3 regions of the Vagococcus jeotgali genome follow, and region 3 is predicted to be linked to each of the others. Evidence: predicted binding sites of a transcription regulator. Region 3 holds the regulator's gene; each other region holds the start of a gene.

What was found. The regulator LexA, encoded in region 3, represses DNA repair genes until DNA is damaged. The targets are predictions, from matches to a motif close to CNAACANNTGTTNG.
Region 1: the regulator LexA is predicted to act here: its motif matches at 1,596-1,609, upstream of ruvA (Holliday junction branch migration protein RuvA).
Region 2: the regulator LexA is predicted to act here: its motif matches at 2,415-2,428, upstream of uvrB (excinuclease ABC subunit UvrB).

The regions. Positions count from the first base shown of each region.
Region 1 is NZ_CP142146.1:1,801,399-1,805,721, reverse strand. Features, by position in the region: gene mutL (DNA mismatch repair endonuclease MutL) at 1-516, shown strand, start outside; gene VSF34_RS08965 (Maf family protein) at 529-1,080, shown strand; gene msrB (peptide-methionine (R)-S-oxide reductase MsrB) at 1,085-1,513, shown strand; gene ruvA (Holliday junction branch migration protein RuvA) at 1,626-2,243, shown strand; gene ruvB (Holliday junction branch migration DNA helicase RuvB) at 2,306-3,268, shown strand; gene VSF34_RS08945 (CsbD family protein) at 3,378-3,815, shown strand; gene VSF34_RS08940 (hypothetical protein) at 3,851-4,323, opposite strand, start outside.
Region 2 is NZ_CP142146.1:1,270,667-1,274,989, reverse strand. Features, by position in the region: gene VSF34_RS06445 (LCP family glycopolymer transferase) at 1-916, shown strand, start outside; gene VSF34_RS06440 (C1 family peptidase) at 1,010-2,344, opposite strand; gene uvrB (excinuclease ABC subunit UvrB) at 2,480-4,323, shown strand, end outside.
Region 3 is NZ_CP142146.1:1,438,047-1,442,369, forward strand. Features, by position in the region: gene tkt (transketolase) at 1-892, opposite strand, end outside; gene VSF34_RS07185 (DUF896 family protein) at 986-1,228, opposite strand; gene lexA (transcriptional repressor LexA) at 1,380-2,000, shown strand; gene VSF34_RS07195 (hypothetical protein) at 2,109-2,315, shown strand; gene VSF34_RS07200 (M42 family metallopeptidase) at 2,443-3,477, shown strand; gene VSF34_RS07205 (50S ribosomal protein L25/general stress protein Ctc) at 3,796-4,323, shown strand, end outside.

The DNA.
Region 1 (4,323 bases), 360 kb from region 3:
ATTATTGATCAACATGCAGCCCAAGAACGAATTAAATACGAATATTTCAGGAAAAAGATAGGTGAGGTGACTGATGATTTACAGCAATTACTTGTACCAATTGTGCTAGAATTTCCAAAAGATGAATACTTTCGTATTAAAGAAAACATAGCTGTTTTTGAAGAGGTGGGAATTGAACTTGAAGACTTTGGTAAGCAAAGCTTTATCGTACGCTCACACCCGACTTGGTATGAGCCAAACCAAGAAGAGGCCGCTATTCATGAAATGATAGCTATTTTCTTAGAGGAAGGTAGAGTAGATGTAGCCAAGTTTAGAGAAGACACAGCGATTATGATGAGTTGTAAACAATCGATTAAAGCTAATCATCATTTAAATGATATCCAAGCAAGATCCTTGTTAGAGGAGCTTAAATTATGTGATAATCCCTTTAACTGTCCTCATGGTAGGCCTGTTTTAATCCATTTTAATAATCAAGATATGGAAAAATTATTCAAACGAATTCAAGATCCACATTAAGGAGATGATAAGATGATTTTAGCTTCACAATCACCAAGACGAAAAGAATTATTATCAAAAGTGACAGGTCATTTCACTATTGCTCCAGCTAACATAGATGAAACGGTAGATATTAATGAAACACCAAAATACTACGTTGAGCGAATGGCTAAAAATAAGGCTGAAAAAATCAAAGAATTATATCCTGATGAGGTGATTATTGGGTGTGGCACAACAGTTGTACTTGGTGATACCATTTTAGGTAAACCAATTGATGATCAAGATGCCTATGCCATGTTATCTTCTTTAAGTGGTAAAACACATCAAGTGATGACAGCAGTGTGTGTCATCACACCAGAAAACGTATATGAGCACACAGAGATAGTAGATGTTGTGTTCTATGAATTAGAAGATGGACATATTAAGCAATATATTAAATCTGGTGAGGCTAGTGATAAAGCAGGTGCTTACGGGATTCAAGATCAAGGGAGCTTATTTGTAAAATCAATTTCTGGTGATTATTTTTCAGTTGTTGGTTTACCGATTGGTTATTTAAATCAATTATTTACTGAGTTAGGTAGGTGAGAAGATGACAAATCAAGATGACTTAAGAAAACGATTAACACCGATTCAATATCAAGTAACTCAAGAAAATGGAACAGAGTATCCTTTTACAAGTGAATACGATGCTTTATTTGATGAGGGGATTTATGTGGATATTGTCAGTGGGGAACCTCTATTTTCTTCCCTAGATAAATATGATGCAGGTTGTGGGTGGCCTTCATTTACAAAACCAATTGTTACTTTAAAAGAACTAGAAGATACTAGTTTGACTCGTGTTAGAACGGAAGTAAGAAGTGAGCAGGCCAACTCTCATCTAGGTCATGTGTTTCCTGATGGCCCAGTAGAAGCAGGTGGTTTACGTTACTGTATTAACGGTGCAGCTTTAAAGTTTATCCCAGTATCAGAGCTTGAGAGTCAAGGCTATAAAGAGTATTTAACTTTGTTTAAATCTTAAATAAAAAGATGGAGCTGTACTAAAAGTCAGCTTCATCTTTTTATTAGCTATACCTGAAAAGTCTATTGTGGTACAATTTATGGGAACATGCGTACGGGAAAAGGAGATTATTATGTTTGAATATATGACAGGGGCAGTGACATTTATCAGCCCATATTACATTGTGTTAGATGTTAATAATATTGGTTATCAGATTGCTGTAGCGAATCCCTTTCGCTACTCTAGCAAGTTAAATCAGGAAATTAAAATCTATATGCATCAAGTAATTCGAGATGATGCCCACACCTTATATGGCTTTTCATCTTTAGAGGAAAAACAATTGTTTCTAAAAGTGATTAGTGTATCAGGGATAGGGCCAAAAAGTGGTCTAGCTATTATGGCTTTAGATGATCATGTAGGTTTAGTCAATGCTATTGAGTCACAAGATGCTACGTATTTAACTAAATTTCCAGGTGTCGGGAAGAAAACAGCTCAACAATTAATTTTAGACTTACAAGGTAAATTAGATGATGTGGCCATTGATTTAGTTAAAACACCAGTGGCAGGCTCACAAGAAAAACTATTTGCCACAAGTACTTCTCCTTATCTAGATGAATCCCTTGAGGCACTAAAAGCTTTAGGTTATTCTGAAAGAGATATTAAACGAATTAAGGGAGAGCTTGAAAGTCATCATGATAAAACAACAGATGAGTATTTGCGTATTGGTTTAAAATTATTAATGAAAAAATAAGGAGGTAAACTTACGTGGAAGAAGAACAACGTATTGTCTCTTATGAAAGCCACGAGCATGAGATGGAAGATGTGGCAGAGAAAAGTTTACGACCAAGCACCTTATCCCAATACATAGGGCAAACAAAAGTCAAAGAAGAGCTTCATATTTATATCAAAGCAGCTAAGCAAAGACAAGAGGCTCTAGATCACGTATTATTATACGGACCACCAGGGTTAGGGAAAACGACTATGGCCATGGTTATTGCTAATGAAATGGATGTTCAAATTAAGACGACTAGTGGTCCAGCCATTGAGAAACCTGGAGATTTAGTAGCAATATTAAACGAATTAGAACCAGGAGATGTGTTGTTTATTGATGAAATTCATAGATTACCTCGTGTAGCAGAAGAATTATTATACTCTGCTATGGAGGATTTTTATGTGGATATTATGATAGGTCAAGGGCCAACTTCTCATCCTGTTCATTTTGAATTACCTCCCTTTACTTTAGTTGGGGCCACTACAAGAGCAGGCATGTTATCAGCACCTTTAAGGGATCGTTTTGGTATTGTGTGCCACATGGAATATTATGAAACAGAGGATTTAAAAGAAATTGTCCTGCGTTCTGCTGATATATTTGATGTGACTATTGAGGAAAGTGGTGCATATGAAATTGCTTTAAGATCAAGAGGAACCCCTAGAATTGCTAATCGTTTATTAAAGCGGGTGAGAGATTTTGCTCAAGTAAAGAGTGAGGGGCTTGTGACGGATGAAATTGCTGATGAGGCTCTAAAGATGTTACAAGTGGATCATAAGGGATTAGATTATGTGGATCAAAAACTATTAAAAGCTATGATTGAATTATATGACGGTGGTCCGGTAGGGTTGACAACGATTGCAGTTAACATTAGTGAGGAGCGGGAAACTGTTGAGGATATGTATGAGCCATATCTTATTCAAAAAGGTTTTATCAAGCGAACGTCAAGAGGAAGAGTAGCGACTTATCTAGCTTATGAACATTTAGGATACGACTGGAAGGAATAAAATTAAATAATTATTAAATGACTTAAGAAACGAAGGGTTATTATTAGAACTTTCTTATGTTTTAAGGTATACTAGATGTATCATGAGATTAAGAAAGGGTTTGACAAATATGAAAAAATCAAACGTAATTTTAGGAATCGCAGTGGGAGTAGCAGCAGGTTATGCCTATGCTGTATGGAAAAAAATGCAAGAACCTCAATGGAACAAACAATCTATTAAAGGTCATGCAGAAGAATTCGCAGGACATGTCTTGCATAATGATGACTTAGCAAGAGAAGGTAAGATGGATCAAGTGATTGGTGCTTCTCGTGCCGTTGCTAATGATATTACAAAACAAACATCTCAAATCATTGATGATGTGATTGGTACTGGAACAAGTATGATGGTTAAAGGTAAATTAGATGAAGTTGAAGGCAAACATAGTGGCGACAAAATCTTAAAAACAAAAGGGAATGTCGAAGAAGTAGTAGGTGCAACACAGTTTACTAAAGAAAAAATCGACAACCATTTAGAGAAAAAACACGAAGCACATCAAGATAATAAATAATAAATGAAAAAAGAAAGCTAGACAGCTTTCTTTTTTTATTTGCGTCTAGAGCTTGAATGCCATTTTTTTACTTGTTGGCGCTTGATATAGGCATCATGCTTTTTGTGAGTAGGTTTTTCTTTAAGTGAATTCTTGGAATAAATATTAATAGTGGAAACTAATAAATCGAAAATAAGTAGGATCCCTAAACAGAAAATTTCTAGAAAAATAATGACAATTAATTTTTGGAAATGCTCTGGTAAAAAAGTTAAATCCAGTAAGGGAATACAAAATGAGTAAATATTAATTGATAACCAAATCATTGCCGTAAACAGCACTCGCCCCAAATAAATTTCTCTAATATTGTTATTAGGATCAATCTCATCATTAGTAAATAAACTATTAGAAATATTAGATGTCGTTAAAAGTAGAGACAAAGCAGTTAGTGATACGGGAAAATATGAAGCTATTTTCACATCTTTTAAGTCAAAAATAAAAAGAGCGCAAATGAAAAAAACTAATAGAATAA
Region 2 (4,323 bases), 170 kb from region 3:
GCCAAAGAAAAAAATGAGTGGTCTCAAAAAGACTCTGATTGCTTTAGCAACAGTTTTAGTAATTTGTTTAGCCGGAGCAGGAATCTTTTTTGCTAAAACATATTTTGATGTCAAAAATGTTGCAGAAAAGATGAGCGTACCTGTTGAAGGACGGCCTGAGAGTGTGAAGGTGAAAGAAGGCGATCCTTTCTCAGTTTTACTACTTGGAATTGATACAGGGGATTTTGGAAGAAACGATGTTGGTCGTTCTGATACCATGTTAGTGGCTACTGTAAATCCTCGTGAAAAGAAAACAACTTTAATAAGCGTACCGCGTGATACAAGAACTGAAATTATTGGACATGATACCACTGAAAAAATAGCTCATGCCTATGCTCATGGACAAGAGAAAATGGCGATGGATACTGTTGATAATTTATTAGATATGCAACTAGATCATTATATTTGGATCAATATGATGGGGTTTGAAGGTTTAGTTAATGCTGTTGACGGGGTTGATGTGGATAATAAATTTGAATTTGAGCAAGATGGCTTTAAATTTAAAAAAGGGCCTCAATCACTTAACGGAGAAGAAGCATTAGCTTATACTCGTATGCGCTACGAGGATCCAAATGGTGATTATGGTCGTCAAGTTCGTCAACAAGAAGTGATTGAAGGAATTGCTGATAAAGCACTTAGTCTTGGTGGAGTTAAGCATTATAAAGCTATTTTAAAAGCTATTGAGGACAATATGAAAACAGATTTAGAGCCAGATGAGATGTTTGAAATTGCTCTAAATTACCGGGATAGTTTCCAAAATATTGAAGATGAAACCTTATATGGCGAGGGTGTTTGGATTGATGATGTGTCTTACCAAGAAATCCCAGATGATGAGTTAGTTCGTGTTCAAAATATTATTAAAGGACAAGTTAAGTAGAAGTAGATGTTTAGCTTGTAATAAAGAAGAGGAAAATGCTTATGGTGCATTATAGAACCACAGGCATTTTCCTCTTTTTTTATACAAAATAGCTTAAGCTAGTGCCCCCATTGGATCCCACGGAGCTAAAACAGTCACGTCATCTTTTTCAACAATGGTTTTTAATTCATCAGAAAGATATTTTTTATTAATAACGACTTGGTATGTAAATTCTTCAAACCAATCATCACTCATAACGAAATAGCCTTTACTTCCAACTTTGTCACCCCAACTGTTTTCTACTTTCCATTTTTTAGCTATATCATTAACTAAATCCACACCAGTGATAACCATGGCATGAGTCATTAGACTCTCACCATAATCAAGTCTTTGGGCTTTTGACATAGTTAAATCAATATCAAGGGTCTCTTCAACACTGTAAATATCCAGAGCCATAATACCTGAATCACGAGTTGAAGACTGTCCAACGTCACAACCAAACCAGACACTTTCTCCATCTTGAAGTTGTTTAATCGTTAGTTCTTTAAATGTTTTCATATCTAAATTAAGATGTCTGATTTCTTTTCCGCCTACTACAGTTCCTAGCATATCTATGGTGTAGAGCTTGTTATAAGGTTTATCTTTGGTTGGTGCATTGATAATACTAATATAATCATCTAAATCAACCCCAATGAATTCATCAAAAAAAGTTTGAGGTGTTAATCCTTGTTTAATATGATAATTATTGTCAGTATCATAATAAGCATAATCAAATTCAGTTGGTGGTGTCCCAAGTGCGATGCTTAAGAGATTATAAACTTCTTGTAGTAATTGATTAATGATATTTTGAATATCAGATTTACTAGCACCTTCATCAAGGGCTTTTCGAAGTGTTAGGGCATCTTTTCTTAGTTTTTTATTTAAAATAGTGTTTAATTCACGGCTATTTGAGCTACTACTTGTTTCTGGCATAATTGTTTTTGGAACGATACCATATTTTTGAATAATCGCAACTAACATGTCCCACTGGCCACCATCTTGTTGTGGGGTAGCAAGTAAAAAGGCTACATCACGACTTGTAATATCTTCGTGGGAAGTTTTAATAATGTTGTGGTAAAAATAATTAGCTTTTTCAAATTTGTCCCAAAAGAAAGTATAGTTTTGTGATAATTCAAAATCTTTAATATGATGATTGTTTAAAACATCATGTCTAAATGTATTAAGTGCCGCAAACATCCAGCATCTTCCACTTTGTTTTTGATTGGTCACATTACCTGTATCTAAATCAATTGAAAATGTTGGGTGATTAGCTACTACAGAATCCATATTTTCTGAAGAAGCTAAAATTCCATTTTTACTAACAGAACGTTGTGCAATATGGTGCTCTTTACTCGACTTAAATTCTTGTTGCATTGTTTTAATAGTTTCTTTATTAATTGAAAAACTCATAATACATTACCCCTTTCATTGAGATTATTCTACTCCTTTTTTTATTAAATTCAAAGGACTAAGAACTTGGCGAAAATATGTTCGGTATGTTAAACTTTAACAAGTTAGAGTCAAATGACAAAGGAGAGTATGCAAGTGATAGAAAGACAGACCCATCATACTTTTGATTTAGTATCTAAATACGCCCCTGCAGGAGATCAGCCAGAGGCCATTAAACAATTAGTTAAACATATCGAAGACAAAGAAAAAGCTCAAATTTTATTAGGTGTAACAGGTTCTGGTAAAACATTCACCATGAGTAATGTGATTAAAGAGGTTAATAGACCTACTTTAATTATCGCTCATAACAAAACTCTAGCAGGGCAACTTTATAGTGAGTTTAAAGAATTTTTTCCAAATAATGCTGTTGAATATTTTGTGAGTTATTATGATTATTATCAACCAGAGGCTTACGTGCCATCAAGTGATACTTATATTGAAAAAGATTCTAGTGTCAATGATGAGATTGATAAATTAAGACATTCAGCCACAAGCTCACTGTTAGAGCGTAATGATGTCATTGTTGTGGCTTCTGTGTCTTGTATTTATGGTTTAGGTGATCCTAGAGAATATCAAGATCAAGTGTTATCCTTAAGAGAAGGCATGGAGATGGAGCGAGATGAGTTACTTAGAGCTTTAGTTGATATTCAGTTTGATCGTAATGATATAGATTTTCAGCGTGGTAGATTTAGAGTTAGAGGTGACGTTGTAGAGATTTTTTTAGCATCAAAAGATGAGCATGCTATTCGTGTTGAATTTTTTGGTGACGAAATTGATAGAATTAGAGAGTTTAATACTCTAACAGGTGAAGTACTAGCTGATAGAGAACATGTGGCAGTTTTTCCGGCGACTCACTTTGTGACAAATGAGGAACATTTAGAAGAAGCCATAGGAAATATTCAAGCTGAATTAGACGTTAGGCTGGCTGAGCTTCGCCGTGAAGATAAATTAATTGAAGCACAAAGACTTGAGCAGCGAACAAACTACGATATTGAAATGATGCGTGAGATGGGTTATTGCTCAGGAATTGAAAATTATTCAAGACACATGGATGGTCGTAAAGAAGGAGAGAGTCCTTATACTCTAATTGATTTTTTTCCTGATGATTTTTTAATTATGGTAGACGAGTCACACGTTAGTTTACCGCAAATTAGAGGCATGTATAACGGGGATAGAGCTAGAAAACAAATGCTTGTAGATTATGGGTTTAGACTACCAAGTGCTTTAGATAACCGTCCTTTAAAACTAGAAGAATTTGAAGAAAAAGTCAATCAGATTATGTATGTATCAGCAACACCAGGTCCTTACGAAATGGAGGAGACAGATCATGTTGTAGAGCAAATCATTCGCCCAACCGGCCTTTTAGATCCTGTGATTGAAGTTCGTCCAATTATGGGACAAATTGATGATTTGGTTGGAGAAATAAATGAGCGGACACAAAGAAATGAACGTGTCTTTATTACAACATTGACTAAAAAAATGTCAGAGGATTTAACAGATTATTTAAAAGAGTTAGGTATTAAAGTGAAGTATCTTCATAGTGATATCAAAACTTTAGAAAGAACAGAAATCATCAGAGATTTAAGACTAGGTGAGTTTGATGTTTTAATCGGAATCAATTTACTACGTGAAGGTTTAGATGTTCCTGAAGTGTCTCTTGTGGCGATTCTTGATGCAGATAAAGAAGGCTTTTTAAGAAGTGAGCGCTCATTGATTCAAACTATTGGACGAGCAGCGAGAAATGCTGATGGGAAAGTTATTTTGTATGCTGATAAGATGACAGATTCTATGATGAAAGCGATGGATGAAACAAGTAGACGTCGTCAAATTCAGGAAGCATATAATAAAGAACACGGTATCGTACCTAAGACAATTATGAAAGAAATTAGAGATTTAATTAGTATTACAAAAGAAGCAGATCACACCTCAGAGGAGCGTTT
Region 3 (4,323 bases):
GGAATCTCTCTTCAACTTCTTTTGGTACAGTAAATTCTGGGTAATCCCAACCATAATTAGCTTTGGCATGAGCTACACCATCTACCCCAAGTGGCGCTCCGTGAGCTTTATTTGTTCCTTCATTAGTCGCACCAAAACCAATAATTGTTTTCACTTCAATAATAGTCGGCTTAGCTGATTGAGCACGAGCAATACTAATTGCCTCTTCTAGTGACTCTAAATTATTACCATCTTCTACTAAAATATGGTGCCAACCTGATGCTTCAAAACGCCCCTTAACATCTTCACTAAATGATTTGTCTAAAGGACCATCTAAAGAGATGTCATTTGAATCATATAACACAATCAGTTTATCTAATTTAAGGTGACCAGCTAAACTAATAGCTTCTTGAGAAACACCTTCCATTAAATCCCCATCACCGCATAAAGCATAGGTGTAATGATCAACGATATTATAATTTTCTTTGTTGTACGTTGCAGCTAAGTGAGCTTCTGCCATTGCAAAACCAACACTCATTGCAATCCCTTGTCCTAATGGTCCTGTCGTCGCTTCAACCCCGTCAGTATGTAATACTTCAGGATGTCCTGGCGTTAAACTATCCCACTGGCGAAATTGTTTTAATTGATCCATCGGTAAGTCATAACCTGATAAATGTAATAAGCTATAAAGCATAGCTGAACCATGTCCTGCTGATAAAACAAAACGATCACGATCCACCCAGTTTCTTGACGTTTTTGGGTTTACTTTTAAAAATTTTGTCCAAAGCACATAGGCCATTGGTGCTGCACCCATTGGTAATCCAGGATGACCTGAATTAGCTTTTTGAATCATATCTAAACTTAATGTACGGATTGAATTAACACCTAACTGATCTGTTTTATCAAATAACATCTAACATCCTCCTATTTAGGTTTTTTTTACCTTTATTGTATTTTACAACGGTTACATTATTTTTTCAAGGTAAAATTGAAAAACATGGAAGAGTTATCTTCCATGTAATCCTTTTTCTTTTTGAATTTGTTTTAATTTTTCTGGAGTCACATCTGTTCCTTCTTCATCTACAACTTTCATACCCTCTATTTGATTTTTCATACCTGAGCGAAAGGTTTGAATATACTCATCTCTTAACTCTTGTTGTTCTTTTTGTTCTGCCTCTGTTAAAGACGCCTCTGATTTAGCTTTTTTCGCTAATTCGTTAATTCTATCTAATTTATCTTTACTTAACATATTATATTCCTCCTTGGATTGACTACCTAAATAGTAGCTTAAATTCTTTAAAAATTCAATTAATTAGCTGCCTTAACCTAAAAACGAACATGTGTTTGATTAACTTAAACTTTTATGTTACACTCAAAAAAAAGCGAAAAGAGGGAATCGAATGTCAAACTCTCGTTCATCTAGACAAATTAATGTTTTAAGATATATATACGAACAAGTTGAAGAAAAAGGATACCCACCAACGGTTAGAGAAATTGGAACAGCTGTTAATCTATCTTCCACCTCTACTGTTCATGGTCACCTATCAAGATTAGAAAAAAAAGGACTTATTCAACGAGATCCAACAAAGCCACGTGCTATTGAATTAACCGATGAAGGACTTAAATTAATAGGAGTTAAATCACCTTTTATTCCTATGTTAGGAGTTGTTACAGCTGGTGAACCGATCCTGGCTGTCGAAGAAGCATCGGATTTCTTTCCTCTACCTCCTGATTTAAAATATGAAGAAAATAGTTTATTTATGCTAACGATTCGTGGGGAGAGTATGATCAATGCAGGTATATTTGACGGAGATCATGTCATTGTTAGAAAACAGTCTCAAGCAAACAATGGTGATATTATTATTGCTATGACAGATGACAATGAAGCAACATGTAAACGATTCTTTAAAGAAGACCACTACATTCGACTACAACCTGAAAACGACACATTAGAGCCTATTATTTTAGATAATGTCTCTGTTTTAGGTAAAGTCGTTGGATTATATCGTAACCATATATAATAAAGCATTTAATAAATGCTTTATTTTTTACTTTACAAATCGAACAAGCATTCGTATAATAAGGACAATCGAACAAATGTTCTTATTAAGAATAAAGGAGAGATCATCATGTTAGCATTAAGAAGATATGCGTTTATTTTAGTTGTTTTGATTGTTGGGATGTTTTTAGGGAATATGAGTTTAAATATTGCCCTACTTGTTTTAACCCCTCTTGTCTTAATTTGGTTGATGTTATGGGATGATAAAAATTACAAGCGCCGACAAAAACAAGATTATATGAAGAAACAACAACATTACTGTTCTTATAAAAAATAAGTAAACTCTACTTATCTAATGACAATAAAAAATAATCATAGGCATATAACCGCCTACGGTTATTTTTTATTGATTTATTAACCCAATTCCTCTAATCTTGATTTGACAACAAGAAAGGAAGATATAGATGACATCAACTATTGAATTAACTAGCCAATTAACTAATATCGCTTCACCAACAGGAAATACTTTTACTATTATCGACTACATTGAGACTCTTTTAAAAGAATCAAATTATGTACCGAAAAAAACGAACAAAGGTGCACTACTAGTAAGTGTTCCAGGAAATGATGACCATAAACATCGCTTTATTACAGCTCATGTGGATACTCTTGGTGCTATGGTTCGTGCTATTAAACCTGATGGTAGACTTAAGATTGATCTAATTGGAGGTTTTAAGTTTAATGCCATTGAAGGTGAATACTGTACAGTCTACACACAAAATGGTAAAGAACTAACAGGAACGATTTTAATGCATCAAACCAGTGTTCATGTCTATAAAGATGCTGGTGATGCTCCTAGAAACCAAGACAATATGAAGATTAGACTGGATGAAAAAGTAACAAGTAAAGAAGAAACTCAAAAATTAGGGATTCAAGTTGGTGATTTTATTAGCTTTGACCCACGTACTGTCATTACTCCTACTGGCTTTATTAAATCTAGACATCTTGATGACAAAGTGAGTGTTGCTATTTTAATTAATTTTCTACTTCAACTGAAAAAATCAGGTGATACGATTCCATTTACGACACACTTTTTATTTTCTAATAATGAAGAAATTGGTTATGGCGGTAATTCAAATATTGACCCTCGTGTGATTGAGTATGTTGCCGTTGATATGGGTGCTATGGGTGATGATCAACAAACTGATGAATACAGCGTCTCAATCTGTGTAAAAGATGGAAGCGGGCCCTATCACCTTTCTCTTAGAAATCATTTTGTTACACTTTGTCAAAATAACCACATTCCTTACCAGCTAGATATCTACCCTTACTACGGTAGTGATGCCTCTGCTGCTATCAGATCTGGTGCTGATATTAAGCATGGTTTAATCGGGGCAGGTATCGAGGCTAGTCATGCTTATGAAAGAACACATATTGAATCAATTGAAGCTACTGAAAAATTAGTAGCAGCTTATTTATTCAGCAAAGAATTAATATGATTTTTTAAAAACCTCTTGACCTTTATCACTTTTAAGCGTAAAGTATAATCCATAAGCTTAAATTATAGTGTGGGTATCTAACCCATGATGAGCAGGCAATATGCGGATTGCTTAAGTTTAATTTTTTCGCATACATTTAATGTTTTTTAAACCATTAAAATTGCCTCAACAGTTTATAATAAAGTTTTACGTTCGTGATAGTTAAGTTGACAGTTAATTATCAATACTAAGCTCATTAATCAGCTCATCAATTTAATTGATTAGACTTAGTAGAAAAACGAACAAATAAAATGTTATATTCTAAAGGAGGAATTATTTATGTCAGTAGTATTACAAGTAGCAGCAAGAGAAGTACGTCCAAGATCATTACGTAAAAAATTAAGAGCAGAAGGTCGTGTACCTGGTGCTGTTAACGGAAACGGAATTGAAAATTTATCAATTTCTGTTAATGAAAAAGAATTAGACAAAGCAATCCGTGAAAATGGATTAAACGCTGTTTATACTTTAGACTTAGACGGTAAAAAAGTTAATACATTATTACACGATTATGAGTTAGATACATTTACAAAAGCTTGGATTCACGTTGAATTCTTAGCTGTTGATATGACTCAATTAACAGAAGTTGAAGCTGAATTAGTTCTTGTTGGAACTCCTAAAGGCGTTAAAGCTGGTGGCGTGTTAGAGCAAAACTTATACAACGTTCAAGTTTCTGCAACACCTGATAATTTACCAGAACGTGTTGAAGTGAATATCGAGCCTTTAGTAATTGGTGATGCTTTAACTATTGGAGATATTCCAGCTCATGCAGACTACACAATCGTAACAGATGCTGAAGAGCAAATCTGT